Regions from separate parts of the Arcicella aquatica genome, predicted to be linked through region 1. Evidence: riboswitches for the same ligand, from Rfam matches in the RefSeq annotation. Region 1 holds a riboswitch; the other holds the start of a gene.
The links. A riboswitch is a leader RNA that binds a small molecule or an ion and turns the genes downstream of it on or off. The one in region 1 is predicted to bind S-adenosylmethionine.
Positions count from the first base shown of each region.

Region 2: another riboswitch for S-adenosylmethionine. It lies ahead of VB264_RS16655 (hypothetical protein); the one in region 1 lies ahead of VB264_RS14735 (protein-disulfide reductase DsbD domain-containing protein).

Region 1 covers NZ_JAYFUL010000024.1:30,076-38,535, reverse strand. Annotated here, with positions in the region: gene VB264_RS14750 (RagB/SusD family nutrient uptake outer membrane protein) at 1-164, shown strand, start outside; gene VB264_RS14745 (arylsulfatase) at 265-1,710, shown strand; gene VB264_RS14740 (cysteine desulfurase family protein) at 1,880-3,070, opposite strand; gene VB264_RS14735 (protein-disulfide reductase DsbD domain-containing protein) at 3,213-3,668, opposite strand; SAM riboswitch class I at 3,742-3,838, opposite strand; gene VB264_RS14730 (tetratricopeptide repeat protein) at 3,936-5,408, opposite strand; gene VB264_RS14725 (sulfite exporter TauE/SafE family protein) at 5,420-6,367, opposite strand; gene VB264_RS14720 (sterol desaturase family protein) at 6,410-7,621, opposite strand; gene VB264_RS14715 (hypothetical protein) at 7,869-8,460, shown strand, end outside.
Region 2 covers NZ_JAYFUL010000030.1:58,788-67,247, reverse strand. Annotated here, with positions in the region: gene VB264_RS16670 (SixA phosphatase family protein) at 1-380, opposite strand, end outside; gene dnaG (DNA primase) at 397-2,493, opposite strand; gene VB264_RS16660 (aminotransferase class V-fold PLP-dependent enzyme) at 2,592-3,764, shown strand; SAM riboswitch class I at 4,236-4,364, shown strand; gene VB264_RS16655 (hypothetical protein) at 4,477-4,734, shown strand; gene VB264_RS16650 (homoserine O-acetyltransferase family protein) at 4,752-5,864, shown strand; gene VB264_RS16645 (phosphatase PAP2 family protein) at 6,040-6,696, opposite strand; gene VB264_RS16640 (YceD family protein) at 6,812-7,444, shown strand; gene rpmF (50S ribosomal protein L32) at 7,516-7,710, shown strand; gene plsX (phosphate acyltransferase PlsX) at 7,884-8,460, shown strand, end outside.

The DNA of each region.
Region 1 (8,460 bases):
TAGTTCGTTCTGGGAACGCTGTTACTAAAATGAACTCATGGATAAAAAATGATGCTATCACAACCATCAATACCGTAACATCAGACTTTTTAATTTATCCCGTTCCAGCTACAGAAATCGGTACAAAAGCAGGATTATACTTACAAAATCCAGGGTATAATTAATCATTTAATGTCTTTAGCAAGCATAGGTAATAAGTTGATTTATTACCTATGCTTTTTTGTTTTATAATCTCAATCGTAATTAATTATTTCTCATTATAATATGCAAAAAATAATTCTGAGCCTTGCTTTTGCACTCTTCTTTATTAGAAGCTCGCCAGCTCAAGTAACCAAAAATAACAAAGCCCCTCGTCCTAATATCATCTTTATTTTAGCGGATGACTTAGGCTATGGCGATATTGGGGTAAATGGTCAAAAGCTTATCAAGACGCCAAATATTGATAAACTTGCTAAACAAGGGGTACGGTTTACGCAGTTTTATGCAGGGACTAGTGTTTGTGCGCCTTCCCGTTCTTCTTTGCTAACGGGTCTGCATACGGGTCATACTTATATCAGAGGCAATAAAGGCGTTGACCCAGAAGGACAAGAGCCTATCGCAGATTCAGTTTTAACAGTGGCAGAAGTTCTCCAGAAAGCGGGTTATCAAACGGCTGCCTTTGGTAAATGGGGCTTAGGACCAGTAGGCTCTGAAGGCGACCCCAATAAACAAGGGTTCGACCAGTTTTTTGGTTATAACTGCCAGACTTTGGCACATCGCTACTACCCTAATCATCTATGGGAAAACGGTAAAAAGATAATATTAGAAGCTAATCAGAACCTCCGTGAGAATAAAGAATATGCGCCAGATATTATTCAACAAAAGGCGTTAGATTTTGTTGATCATAGAGAAAAGGATAAGCCTTTCTTTTTATTCTTACCTTATATTCTGCCACACGCTGAACTACTTGTTCCTAACGATAGTATTTTTGAATATTATAAAAGCAAATTAGCTAAAAAGCCTTTTAAAGGAAATGATTATGGTGTAAAGGCAACAAAAGGAGGTTATACTTCTCAGGAATATCCACATGCGGCTTTTGCAGCAATGGTTAGTAGACTTGACTTATATGTTGGGCAGATTTTAGATAAACTGAAACAGGAAGGCCTAGATAAAAATACCTTGGTTATTTTTACAAGTGATAATGGCCCACACAAAGAAGGGGGAGCAGACCCTGATTTTTTCAATAGTGGCGGTGGTTTTAAAGGCTATAAGCGTGATTTATACGAGGGTGGCATTAGAGAACCATTTATTGCCCGTTGGACAAACGTTATTAAGCCTAATTCTCAAAATAATCATATTGGTGCTTTTTGGGATTTGTTCCCTACTTTCAGTGAATTGGCAGGTGTAAAAGTAGCTAAAAATATTGATGGACTATCGTTCGCTCCTACCTTAAAAGGTAATAAAGCACAGTCAAGCCATGCTTATCTCTATTGGGAATTTCATGAAAATGGCGGAATTCAGGCAGTAAGACAAGGAAACTGGAAAGCTGTAAAATTGAATGCGTCAATAAATCCTGATGGTGCTATTGAGCTGTATGATTTAGCAAAAGACCCTAAGGAAAGTAAAAATCTAGCTAAACAATATCCTGATAAAGTAAAAGAATTAAGTAAACTAATCAATGAGTCACATGTAGAATCTACTTTATTTCCTTTTTTAAAACAAAATAAGTAGGTTTACATAAAACATTTAAGCGACAGCTCGTCAAAACTAAAAGAGAGCCAACCACCGACTTTCTTACTAAGGTTTGACAAAGCTGTCGCTTAAAATTCAAATATTATCCTATTTGTTCGATAGACAAAGATACTATTTATTTTGTAAAAAACCGCGTAAATAAAAATTTTTAAGCAAAAATTAATTGAGGTGTTTTTTGTTGCTCTGTCTTTTTAATAAAAATATCTTGCTCGTAAATATCTACGATAGTCTTGATAATTAAATCTATTTCTTTGGGTGTATTAGATTTACTAAAAGAAAAACGAACGCTATCTTTATCAAGGTTGCGATTCAATGTTTTCAACACGTGTGAACCATTATTCGTTAGGTTAGAGCAAGCACTACCCCCTGAAACTGCAATGCCAAGTGCATCTAAACGATTTACTAATACGCCTCCTTTTTTCAGATGTGGAAAAGCTACATTTAGGATATTAGGCAAACTGTTTGTCGGTGAATCGCTTTCTCCATTAAAGGAAATTTCCTCTCCAAACAAATCATGTAGTGTAGTACTCATTTTTGATTTCAAGAAAGCAACATAGTTATGATACTCTTCCAAATCTCTGTAGGCAATTTCTAAGGCTTTAGCCATGCCCACAATACCTGCTACATTCTCTGTTCCACCTCTGGTTCCTCTTTCTTGAGCACCTCCATAAATATGAGGCTGTATTTTGCGGTACTTATTAATGTAGATAAATCCTACTCCTTTAGGTCCATGAAATTTATGTGATGACCCAATAATATAGTCTACATTCAGTTTTTTAATATCAAATCTATATTTACCAATCGTTTGCGTAGTATCGCTATGAAAGATAGCGTCATATTTCTTACAGAGTTCGCCAATTTTTGCAATATCATTCAAATTTCCAATCTCATTGTTAGCGTGCATTAAGCTCACTAACGTCTGGTGGTTATTCTTCAAAAGCCATTCAAACTGATTCAAATCAATATTCCCACGACTGTCAATTTTCACAAAATCAGTCTCCAATTCATTGTTCTGGCTGTACTGCCCCAAGGTCTGTAAAACGGCTTTGTGTTCTAGTCTATTTGTTATAACATGCTTAATTTCATAGGTTTTAATTGCTCCAGAAAGTGCTAAATTATTGGCTTCTGTAGCACCAGAAGTAAAGAAAATATCATTTTCTGAGGCATTCAAAAGTCCAGCTATTTTCTGCCTCGACTCTTCTACCGCTTCTCTAGCTTTTCTTCCTATCGCATGACTAGAAGAAGGATTACCGAAATGATTGGTTAGATATGGAATCATGGTATCTAATACCTCCAAATCTAAGGCTGTCGTAGCGGCGTTATCACAATAAATCTCCATGGTGTTTAGTTTTTTAGATTGTTGTCTGATTAATTTTCAAGCTAATAGGCTTAAGAGGTCATTTCACTTCACTGTATTGTTGATGAATTGTATTTATTTTTTTGAAAGAGGTTTCTAAATATTTACTGATTGCAAATATTTTCTAAAATTGGAATTTTTGTTCAAATGGGATACAAACGCCCTTTTTATCATTGCATAGTTGCCCTTTTATTCCTCCAAAAATGTCTAATGAATGTTCTACGATTCTGACTTTAGTCCTGAATTCTGCTTTATCTTTGAAATAAGACACTTCAAATCCCCAATTCTTATCGACTTTTTTTAAAGGACTAACTGGTACAATCTTACCATCATATTCAAAAGAACCATTTTCGGCAAACCAAAAGGTAGTAGGTTGTGGCCCAACATCAGCTTTAAAGTCACTTGAATACAACGACCATCCTTTTTCCAAATTAGCTGTAAAGACTAATTCTACCTCATCGCCCACTTTAAAACTAGGATTGGAATAGCTATATTTCCAGCTAACAATCTGATTGATTTGCTGTGCTTTAATTGCAATAGACGCAAAAATTAAGCACACGATTATAACTATACGTCTCATTATGTATTAGGTTGAGTTAAAACACAAGGTTATGTTGTATTGCTTATTACAATATTTTTTTGTGATTTTTTATGATTTATCATTAGAATAAGGTTGGGGCACCTTGATGGTGGTTTACAGGTTGCCAGAAGATAATTGAGCCTTATCTCTCCCTTCGTTCTTTATAAATCTACTTATTCGATAGACAAAGTTCTATTTTAAATATTACAATTCCAAATTTTCTACTTAAAATTTATGACTTTTTTTGAAAAAATTATTTCATGAAAATTAAATACCCATTTCGGTTAACGCCGCTTGTGCCTTATTGTCTATCGAGTTTTTATACTCGTGTTTTTTATAGGCAATTGCTCTTTCAAACGAAAGTCTGGCTTTTGGTTTATCATTTCTTTGTTGATAAATATAGCCTAATTGCAAGGAAGAACTTGCTCCAAAATGACAGTTTTGTCCTGCACAAAGTGCCATTGCACGCTCAAAAAAAGGAATTGCTTGCGTCTGTGCATTCATTTTTTGCAAGATACTTGCCTTTCTAAAATTGAAGTTAGCCTTATCAATCTGTGAAGTAAACGAATCTTCTTCAAGGTTATCCAAAAACGCTAAGGCTTCTGTATAATGTCCTCCTTCGAAAGCATAACAAGCCTTTACTAGATTCTTGTTTGGAAAAGCTTTTGTTTTCTGAAATTGTTCATAAAAATTTTGTGCAATAATATCTGTTTCAGAGAATTTCTTGCCCACATTCGGAATCTTAGCCAAATGATTCAATGCTTTATCAGGGTTGTTTGTTAGCCAATTGGCAAGAAACAATTTAAAATTTACATCTTTCAAAAAGCTATTCCCACGAAAGTTTTTTAGATAACTCTGATAATACTGAATAGCTGGCGAATAGTTTCCTTTGTTAAATAAGATTTCAGCTTGATACAAATCAAAAATAGGCATGGATATATAAGCAGCACCACTGGGTCTGTTCTGTAATACTTTTTGAGCCATCTCACTTTTGTTGTTTCTTAGCAATATCGATACGCCTAAAAAACTAATCGCTAAATTATCAGGATTATTAGTCACAAATTGACTTAAATCTTGTCGCTCATTATCATCCAATGTCAATACATTCGACTGAATAAATAGCTGATAAAACTTTGCTTCTTTTCCTACAATTTTATCATTAACAGCGATATTCAATTCTTTTAATCCTTGCTGAATACCTCCTTTCAATCCTAATAGTTTTGTAACCCATTTATAGTTTTCAGGAACAGAACCTATCATAACATGAAAAACGCCTAGATTCTTATAATTAGCAGTAAAGTTTGGAAATCGTTTACGATTTTCTTCCAATAATTTATAGGCTGAAATGGCATTAAAACCACCTTTGGTTTCATGGCCTAATTTCATTTTTACCAATGCCCAATGCAATTTGATTTCTGCTTGAACAAATTTATTATAAGGTGAATCTTCATCTAAATCCTTGATTAAATCGAGCCTTTTATCTTCATTATCAGATAACCTTTCATACTCTTTTTCATCTTCGCTAGCAAAAAGCACAATCATGTCCGCAAAATCTTCCAACCAGATTCTAATACCATTATTCGCAGGTTCTTTGGCTAAAAGTTGTTTAGCAGATTGCACCTTTAATTTACAAAGCTCATTATAAGCATTTTGCAAATTTGGGGTAAATTCAAAATCATTTGCAAATGAACTCCCCGAGAACAAGAGAAAGATGACGAGTATAAGGTTCCATTTTTTCATACATGTAGTATTTACCAATGAGAAATAACTGTTGAGATAAATAAGTATAAGTCTGGCAAAACCTTCCATAAGGTTTTGAAACTTAGAAAGATTACTACAGAGCCAACAATAAACATCAGAGGTCTTCTAGGAATTTTGTTAATCAAAATAGCGCCAAAAGGTGCGGCAATAATTCCACCTAATACCAATCCTAAAATGATTTGCCAAGAGTTTACTCCTTCAAAAAACAAGAAAGTAAGTCCGCTAGAAAGTGTAATCAAAAACTCTGCGGCATTTACCGAACCAATCGCATAACGTGGGTTACGTCCCTGCCCTAACAATGAAGATGTAACGATTGGTCCCCAACCACCACCGCCAATGGCATCCATGAATCCACCGAAAATCGCTAACAACCCAACTCGTTTTGTTTTACGTTTAGCGATATTTTTTTGAAACGCTTTTTTCAAAATAACCACGCCAAGTATCAGCATGTATAGCGAGATATAAGGCTTTATAAAATTACCATCAATGATTTCTGACAATAAATATGCTCCCGCTACTGAACCTACCACACCCCAAAGCAAGGCTCTGAACAATTTTTTGTTAATATTTTTAAACTGATAATGCGAGATAGCAGATGCACCAGTAGTGAACATTTCAGAAACATGCACACTTGTGCTACTCAAAGCAGGAGGAACGCCTATTCCCAATAAAAAAGAAGTAGAAGTAATTCCATAGGCCATTCCTAAAGAGCCATCTACTAATTGAGCCAACAAACCTACGCCTAAATATAAATAGAAATCAGGCCCTAGCCACTCTTTGGCTTGATAAGCAGCGTCTAGCAGGGGGGCTTTGCCTATGAAAATACTAAAAGCGATAACATAAATAGCAATGGCAACAACCCACATCAATGAGCGTTCAAACTGATTATTGAGTTTCAGACGAACTGATATTTTATTTAAGAACTGATTGTTTTCCATAATTGATGTAATTAAGAATTATTATACAAATCTGGTTTAGGTTTAATGGAGACCGTAAATTAATCGCAAATACTGGCGATTTAATGTTTTGAAATAAAGCGTAACGATTAAAATGATGCTAAACAAAACATAGGGGTTGAGGGCATTTTCAAAATGGATATAGCCTACCCACAAAATCAGAAAACATCGTGTGTATTCTAAGTAAAAAATCCATCTTCTTTGTTCTAAAATAGCGCCACAATTCACTAGCGTAACTAAGATAATCAGCGTAGTAGCTATTTGTGTTGACAAATCAATTTGCTCTTCTAAAAGCAAAAAGGTAAACAACGTGATTAAAATTAAAGTCATTTGCAAAACCACATAATTCCTAAACCGTGTAGTATAAAGCTTATCTGTTTTATGAATCACAAACTTTTGCTCTAATACTCGTCTATAAGTAGGGTTGATATATTCTGGCTTTCCAAAAAGCATTTTTAGTTTATTTCTCCAACCAGTAGCATACTTAAAAGCATAAGCCATTTCAAGCATGAAATGAAAATGTTGCCATAAAAAACTATTACTGTTCAATGGTTTTGTCAAACCATAAGTTGGTTCTTCTACTTCTTCTGCAAAAGTGCCAAACAACTTATCCCAAATGATAAACACATCGCTGTAGTTTTTATCTAAATATTGATCATTGTTAGCATGGTGTACTCGGTGGTGTGATGGTGTTACAAAAATATATTCTAATACACCCAGTTTGCCAACGGTACGGGTATGAATAAAAAATGGATACAACCCATGTACTAACAAAATAGTTGTAATCATTTCAGCCGAAAAACCTACAATGGGCAAAAGAGACCAAAAGAAAGTACGTGCTACTGCCTGAAATAAAGTAATACGAGCAGATACCGTAAAATTAAACTCCTCACTTTGATGATGTACCACATGCACGCTCCAAAGCAAGTTCACTTCATGTCCTAATCTATGATACCAATACCACAAAAAATCAGTTATTAACAAAAGTCCAATCCAAGATAATACACTTGGCTGAATATGAAAAATGGCAAAATGTTTGTACAGATAATCATATACAAAATAGAATAGTCCCAATGTCAGACCATCCAAAAGTCTTTCAGCGATACCCACACTAAGGTTTGAAATGGTATCGTTGAAATTATAAAAATGTTTTCCTTTCTTTTTTGATACCCAGAATTCCAACCCAATCAAAAACAAGAAGAAAGGAACTGCGAAGGCTAAATAATTGAAATTCATTTATTGTGATCTTTTTAGTAAGTAGTTAGCAAATTTAACTATTTTTAGTTAAACTATCAAATCTATAGATTAAATATTTTATTAAAAATATTTAAAGCTTTACACAAAGCGATTCCCCATTAAAAGATTTAGTTTTATTGCAACAATTAGCAATGTTTGCAAATATTCAAAAAAAGGTTTTGTATTTTGTCTATTGTTTTTACATTCGATGGATTATAAAAAAAAGGGGGGAAACACCATAATAAAAATGATAGAGAATAAAGACTTTACTGACATAATCTTAACACATAAGACACTTTATTTTTCAGAAGAAATCCTGACTGAGCCAGAAAATTATCCCTTGAAATTAGTTGTGACTAAAGCAGGAATTAGATGGTTCACTGTTGATTTTGATAAATATCCTATGGAAGGTCTTTTAGATGTTCTTAAAAAACAATGTGATTCAACACCCAAAAATACTTGGGAAGATTCACTTACCTGCTTGAATAACATTATAGACTTCTTCACCCAAGATGGAAAGAAATTAAATTATAATACGAATAAATTCCTGACAGAACATTTATCTATTTCACTTCTCAGAGACTTCATTGGGTGTGATACAGCTTTCCTTTTCACTTACCTACAAGAGAACAAAGCTGATGAAGTTGATTCGATATTCTTAAATGGACTTATTTCAATATCTTTCGAAGCAGACTTTTCTATTGAACTAGTTATAAATTTGTTCAAGAAAGTTATTGATTTACAAAATAATATTCACCTTAAATGGGTACCAATTATATTCGAATTAGCCTCACAAAACACAGATAAAGCCAAAAATATAATTCAAATTCTTAAAATTG
Region 2 (8,460 bases), on a different contig from region 1:
GAGCCAATATCAGCATGGGTAAGGTATTCTGCGAAATAACTGATACTTGGGTTATGCCCAACCAATATTACAGCATTTATATTTTCAGGAATGGCATTTACTGCATCTAAGTAGTGTTTAGGTGAGCTTTCGTACAAATCACTTAACACATGTATCTTTTCGTCAGCAATACCCAATTGTTCCGAAAGTACTTTAGCCGTCATTTGTGTACGCTCGGCATTAGAAGTAATGATTAAATCAATGGGATTGATTTTTGTTGATAAATTTCTGCCCATTCTAGCGGCATCAATCATCCCACTTGAGGTCAGTGGACGGATTAAATCAGGGCTAACTGACTCTGAGGCTTTGGCATGGCGAACCAAATATAATGTCTTTGTCATTGTCTTTGTTTTGTTTCTATCTTCCAACTACGGTTCCTAATTCTTTGGATATTTGCTTTTCAATTTCTTTGGCTTTCATAAATAAACCCAATAAATGTGTTTGCTCATCAGCATCAGAAGTTTTGGCAAGCTGTTGCATCAAGTCTTTCATTTGTTGGTCATTGAAAGCCTTTTTTAATCGTAAAATATTCTGATAAGCCAAATCTGCTAGCTTATCGTCTTCAGTAGGAACAATAATTTCATATTTCAACCAAGCCTCAGAAGCTGAATAACGTTCAGTAACAAGGTTGATGGCTTCTTGTTGAATAGTTGGATTGCTGTGACTAATAAAAAATTTAGTATCCAAAACAACCCCCTGCGTAAATCTTTCTCGGCACATTGTCAGAATATCGTGATAGATGGGCGTACCAAAATTCATTCCATCAATCTCTGATAAAATATACTGCATCAATGTAACGCCTGGCGCAACCCCTGGGTCAACTTCCTTAATGCCATGACTAATCAACAAGCGTACACATTCTTTTTCCTGCAAAGCAATGCCAGTAAGCACCTTTGGGGGACTAACAGGAATATTAGGCTGTATATTTTGTACATTTGTTGTACGATTATTTGGTATAAAATCTGTTGGAAAACCCGAAAACTCATCTTCTTCTGAAAAGCTTGGTAAATCATCAAAATTTACATTTGGTTCAGGTTTACTAAGGGTTACTCCTGACGGTAAATCGTTTTGTAATCGCTGACGATTGGCATCTCTTTGGTTATCCTTTTCTCTTTGTTTGCTTCTTTCTAAAGAAATCTTATTGCTTTCGGCAATTAAAATCCCTTCATCAATCTGCATCAAATTAGCTGTTTTCTGAAAAAATACTGACCTTTTAATAGAATCAGGAATTTTAGAAATACTAGCCACCATGTCTTTTATCAACTCGGCTCTTTTGAAAGGGTCACTTCCAGCTTCTTTGAGTGATAATTCTGCTTTAAAAGTAATAAAATCGCTAGCGGTTTTTTGTATATACTCTACAAAAGCATCCGAACCGATTTTCTGAACATAGCTATCGGGGTCTTCGCCTTCTGGAAAAACGACCAGCTTTACGTTAAGTCCTTCTTCCAAAATCATGTCCATTCCTCGCAACGAAGCCTTAATTCCAGCGGGGTCACCATCATACAAAACAGTAATATTCTGCGAAAAACGAGCAATCAAACGAATCTGCTCTATCGTCAAAGATGTTCCCGACGATGCTACAACGTTTTCGATACCCGCTTGATGCAAAGAAATAACATCGGTATAACCTTCTACCAAATAACAAACGTCTTTGGTACGGATAGCATTTTTGGCTTGGTAAATTCCATAAAGTACATTCGACTTATGATAAACCTCTGTCTCAGGCGAATTTAAGTATTTTGCCTGTGTTTTATCATTTTTCAGAATTCTTGCTCCAAAAGCAATTACTTTTCCTGATACATTGTGGATTGGAAAGGTTACTCTATTTCTAAAACGATCAAAAGTTTTTTGATTTTGCTGAACAGTCTCGTTCTCATTGCCCTTCAAAATCGTCAAGCCAGCCTTTACTAAAATATCTACATTATAGCCATTCCTGACAGCTTCTTTTGTAAATGCATCCCAATTATCTAGGCTATAACCCAATTCAAAAGTACGAATCGTTTTATCTGAGAATCCTCTTTCTTTAAAATATGGATAGGCTATATTTTTCCCTTCTTCGTGCTGAAAAAGGTTATCTTGATAATAGCTTTTAGCATAATTCAGGGCAATCAGTAAACTTTCACGTTCATTCTGTGCTAATTGTTGTTCGTCTGAAAGCTGTGTTTCTTGGATTTCAATGCCATACTTTTTGGCTAAATGCCGCAAAGCTTCGCCATATCCTAATCCTTCAATATCCATGATAAAACGGATAGCATCCCCAGCTTTTCCACAACCAAAACACTTATAAATACCTTTTGCAGGCGATACTGAAAACGACGGTGATTTTTCGCCATGAAATGGACAACAAGCCCAAAGGTTTGCTCCTTTCTTCTTCAAAGAAACATAATCGCCTATTACATCGGCAATATCAGCACTTTGTCGGATTCGTTCTATGGTTGATTCATCTATACGCATACTCAAAATTACACCTTTTTGTGTTGTACAAATCATTTATAGCTTAAAATCGTCAAGAATATGTATTTTTGAAAACCTTTCAATATAACATCAACAAAATGAGTTTATCCTGTCAAAAACATCTTTTTAGCCTTGAAGAAGGTATTCATTATATCAATTGTGCCACCATGGCACCCAATCTTAAATCAGTAGAAGAAGCTGGTATTCAAGGAATTTTGCGAAAAACGCAACCTCAAAACATTACTTCACAAAGTTTTTTTGAAACAACTGAACCTGTTAAAAATGCGTATGCCAAACTGATTAACTGTCCCGACCCTGAGCGTATTGTGTTACTACCCTCATCGTCCTACGGCATGGCAATCGTGGCTAAAAACTTGTATAGAAAGCCAAATATACGAGCAGGGCAAGAAATTGTGATGGTCAGCGAAGAATTCCCTTCTGACGTATATGCTTGGGAAGAGGTTTGTATCAATTTAGGTTTAAAAATGAGGGTAGTTCATCCGCCAGCATCTTTAGAAAATAGGGGTAAAATATGGAATGAAAAATTGTTGGAAGCCATCACTAGCAACACTTGTTTAGTAGTAGTATCACCTACTCACTGGGCTGATGGCACTTCTTTTAATACCGAAATCATTGGTCAACATTGCCGTTCGGTAGGTGCATTGTTGGTATTGGATGGCACACAGTCTATCGGAGCAATGCCTTTTGATGTACAAAAAGTACAGCCCGATGCCATCATCAATCCCGGATATAAATGGCTTTTAGGCCCTTATTCAGCAGGAGTAGCCTATTTCGGAGCTTTTTTTGATGAGGGTAATCCCTTGGAACGTAACTGGATAAATCGGGTGGGTTCTGAGGATTTTAAAAATTTGATTAATTATCAAACTCAGTATAGAGCCAAAGCGGATAGATACAACATGGGTGAAAGAAGTAACTTTATTTTAAACCCCATGCTCACTGCGGCGATAGAACAAATCAATGTTTGGGGAGTAAATGCTATCAATAACTATTGTGATGAATTGCTGAAAGAACCTTTAGAAATTTTACAAGCACATGGCTACTGGGTAGAAGAAAAACCATACAGAAGTAGCCATTTAGTAGGTATCAGAATTCCCGAGCATGTCGATTACCAAAAAATTCAAGCTGCCTTGCAAGAACGCAAAGTTTTTGTTTCGTTCAGAGGACAATCTATCAGGCTTGCGCCACATCTTTATAATGATATGAATGATATCGATGTATTAATGGATGGTTTGTTGAAAGGTATTCAGTAATGTTAAGCTTTTTTGTATTGACCTTCTGATGGGGTAATTACCAGCAATCTTTTCTATTAGTGGTTGACTTAAGTCCTATTGATTACCCACAAGTATATAAATAACTGACAATCAAGGTATTTATCCCTAGCGAGGGACTTAAGTCCCTCGCTAGGGATAAGAGCTTCATGTAGTCAGGCTGTGACATGAGGCGACCAAACCTCGGTTTGAAAGGCGATTTAAGTCTATTTGAACCAATTTTATCAATAATCACATCTTCATTTCAACTTTTTTAAAAGATATGGGTAATCGATAGGACTTAAGTCACTCCCTAATAGAAATGGATTGAACTTAACAGGCTAACCTATTTTTTACCCTGAAAGAAGATTCTTTAGGGAGAATGCCTAAAAAATTTGCTTTTTCAAGCTTTCACGATTTACTTTGCATCATCAAGTCAATTTTCCTCTGAGGTTTCGACCTCCACAGGTAATTGATTTATAAAGAAGAAGGGAGAGAATAGGCTCTATGAACTTCTGGCAACCTACCGCTCGTAAAGGCAAGGTGCTAATTCCTACCTAAAAACTGTATAGTCATTTGGCTAGTTTTTAGGAAATATAAACCAATTACGAAGTACTCTCCCAGTCATTTTTTCATGCTGTAAAGTATTCGTCAGGTTTACGATTTATTTTCGTTTATCGTCATGATTTTTTCGTGACCAAATTTGTCAGCTATTATGTCAAAATTTATTAAAATCACAACGGGCAATTACCTCATTGTTCATGGCTTCGACGCCAACAATAAGGAAATTATTGAAGAAGTAACTGTTCCCCAGAACATGGTAAAGGTTGTGGCCATCAACCGCATACAGTCTATTTCTGAAAAATACATTTTGGTGACGGGTTCGCATGGACGATTAATGTACTGGGAATATGAAGAAAGTTTCGAGGATTTACAAAAGCAATTATCTTATCATTCGCTTTTGATTGCGTAAATAAAGGTTTCACTCAAATGAGTATTGGTGCTCAAGTCTTTTATACATTGAATAATCTTTTTAAATATAATCAAGCCTTTGAATTAGAGGCAGGAGGTATTTTACCAGAAGTAACATTAGCTTATCAATCATTAGGTAAGATAAACGCTGATTGCTCTAATGTAATTTGGGTTTGTCATGCCTTTACGGGTAGTCATGATGTAGAAGATTGGTGGCAAGGGTTAGTAGGCAGAGGTAAACTATTCGACCCTGATAAACATTTTATCATTTGTGTGAATGTATTAGGGTCACATTATGGCAGTACTGGTCCTCTTTCTATCAATCCAGCTACTGGCGAGCCCTATTTCCATACATTTCCCTTTATTACTATTCGCGATATTGTCAATTCTTTTGATTTACTCCGCGAGCATCTCGGAATTACTCGAATCAAAACCTGTATTGGCGGTTCTTTGGGTGGTCAACAAAGTGTAGAATGGGCTATTTCTCAGCCTAATTTGATTGAAAACCTGATTTTGATTGCTACTAATGCACAACATTCACCGTGGGGGATTGCGTTTAATGAATCACAAAGGATGTCGATTGAAGTAGACCCAACTTGGAAAGATAGTCACCCACAAGCAGGTATCGAAGGCATGAAAGCTGCCAGAGCTACCGCCTTGATTTCGTATAGAAATTATGAAACCTATGGCGTAACACAAGCCCGTAAAGATGAATCTTTGGGCAAAGTGCATCGGGCTATGAGCTACCAACGCTATCAAGGAGAAAAACTAGCCCAGCGTTTCAATGCTTTTTCATATTATGTACTTTCGCAGGTGATGGATTCGCAGGATGTGGGTCGTGGCAGAGGCGGAGCTATTCAGGCACTCTCGCAGATTAAGGCTAAAACATTGGTAATGGGCATCAAATCAGATGCGCTGTTCCCGATTAATGAACAAGCCTTTTTGGCAAAACATATCCCTGGGGCTACTTTCCAAGCTTTAGATTCGCTGTATGGTCACGATGGTTTTCTGATAGAAAGTCAATTAATTACTAAGGCTATTAAACTATGGCAGAAGTTTGTGAAACTAGATGTTAACCCGATGTATGATTTCTTTAAGAAATTGGAAAGGAAGAATTTGATAGAACAATAGAGTGATGAATTTTGAGTGATGAGTTTTGAGTTGTCATTTCCATGCAACATCTTTAATCAGACATTTATAAACGACATAATAGAACAGCGTAATTTTGAGCTATTTGAGGTTGCTGTTTAAATAGGCTAATCACTAAATCATTCATTCACTAAATCACTCAATTCCTCCTAAGAAATCAGGGTTTCTTATGGTTAATCAGTCTTCTTCTATGCCAGTCTTTGGGATTATTCTCAAGCATTTTATTAACCAGTATATACACTACCATACTACTAACCGTCCCAACAACAGAGCCCGCCAAAACATCTTCAGGGAAATGTTGGAAAAGATAACATCTTGAATAGCCGGCCAAACAAGCTAATAATAAAAAGAGCACAGACCACTTTTTGTTGATAAGAAAGATAGTAAGCAACGTAAAAACTGCAAAGGCAGTAGTGGTATGCCCAGAAGGAAAACTGAGGTGAATATTAATTTTTACGCCATCAACAAAATACCATTTTATATGCTTATCCGCAAAAAAAGCCATGGGACGGAGGTTATCAAAACTAAGTTTTAATAAAAACGAAACTAGAGAGCTTAAACCCAGAGAAGCCGTAAGTATCAGTGCTTTATCATAACTAATAAATAAATAACTTAGGATGATGGCCACAAAAAACCATCCTTCTCCCAATTGTGTAGCCATTATAAAAAATGAGTCTGCCCACAAAGCATTATATCGGTTAATCAATACCATTTGGTCAAATTTATTGGTACTAAGCACCCATACAAGCCCTATAAGCCATACTACGATATACAAGCCAAAATATAAAGGATTGTTTTTTATAATCTGTTTCATAGAACAAAGGTCGTTATCCAAAAGATATTTGGCAATAAGTACTGGTAATATTTTGTTCAATACTTGTCATTGTAAAAAATAGTCCCTAATTTTGCAGTCTTTTCGATGAAACCAAGTGAATAAGAGCATATTAAATACATTTAAGATTGACATCTTCCGCCTTGAAAACAAGCATTATGTGCATGAATTTGAGGGAGGTGATGACTTTTTTGTGGCATTAGAGCAAGATTTAATCGAAAAAGGGAATTTCAAAGCTACCGTCACTTTAGATAAATCGGAAGTAATGATTCAATTATTGTATCATATTGTAGGTTCTGTAGAACTCACTTGTGACCGTAGCTTGGATACTTTCGATTTCCCTGTGGATATTACTCAGAAAATGATTTTAAAGTTTTCTGACCACACCGAAGAGATTACAGATGAGTTGATGTTGATTGATAGAAATACACAGTATATCAACGTAGCTCAAGATATTTATGAATTCATTGGCTTGCAGATTCCAATGAAAAAGCTTCATCCCCGTTTTCAAGTTGAAGAACAAACATTTTTATCAAGTTTAGATGATGATGATTTAGACGAAGACTTTGAAGATTTAGTGTGGGAAGATGATGACGAGGGAGAAATTGTTTATTCTACTTCAACAGGAGATTCAGATGATGATGATGACGACGATGAAGAAAAAACAAACGAAGATGAACCCGAAATAGACCCACGCTGGGCTATTTTAAAGAAATTGAATAATAATTAATAATTTAGCCACCATACTGGCAAATTACGTTTTTAGATAAATAAAGAATAACAAAATAAAGAAATAAGCAAATGGCACATCCTAAACGCAGACACTCGACAACTCGTAGAGATAAAAGACGTTCACACGATTTTGGAACTCCAAAAACAATCACTACAGATCCAACAACTGGAGAAATTCACTTACGCCACCGTGCTCACGTATTTGAAGGAAATTTATTTTACAAAGGTAAAATGGTTGTAGAAGGTTATGCTGTTCAAGCATAATTAATTGATTTTGGGAATTGTCTATCTCTTAATGTGCTGAATATCAACATTCAAACGAAGAATTGACAAAAAACTATCAGTTTTCAAAACTATTTTCAAACAAAAACGCTGTTTCACACTTCATAAAATGTTATTTTTGTCATTCCGTTAGTGAATAACCAAATAATAATTGAATGAAGATAGGGATTGATGCAATGGGTGGAGATTTCGCCCCAAAAGCTATCGTTGAAGGAATAGTATTGGCAGCTCAAGAATTACCTGCTGGTGTAACCATCGTTTTGATTGGTCAGACGGCAGCAATTCAGCAGATAATTGATAACCAAAATTTTACGGGTTCTAACATTGAAATTGTGGAAGCAAATGAAACAATAGAAATGGGTGAACATCCTGTAAGAGCATTACAGTCTAAACCCAATTCCAGTATCGGAGTTGGGTTTAAACTTTTAAAGACAGGAGCAATTGATGTCTTTGCTTCTGCGGGCAACACAGGTGCCATGATGGTAGGCTCGTTGTTTTCTATCAAAACAATAGAAGGTATTCAACGCCCTCCTATTGCTGGTTTTGCACCACAGATAGACGGTAATTTGGCCGTAATTCTTGATATTGGTGCCAATGCTGATGTTAAACCTGAAATGTTAGCACAGTTTGGCCTTTTAGGTTCTATTTATGCCAAAGCAACAATGGGAATTGAATCGCCCAGAGTAGCTTTGATGAACATCGGTGAAGAACCCGAAAAAGGTTCGGTTATCG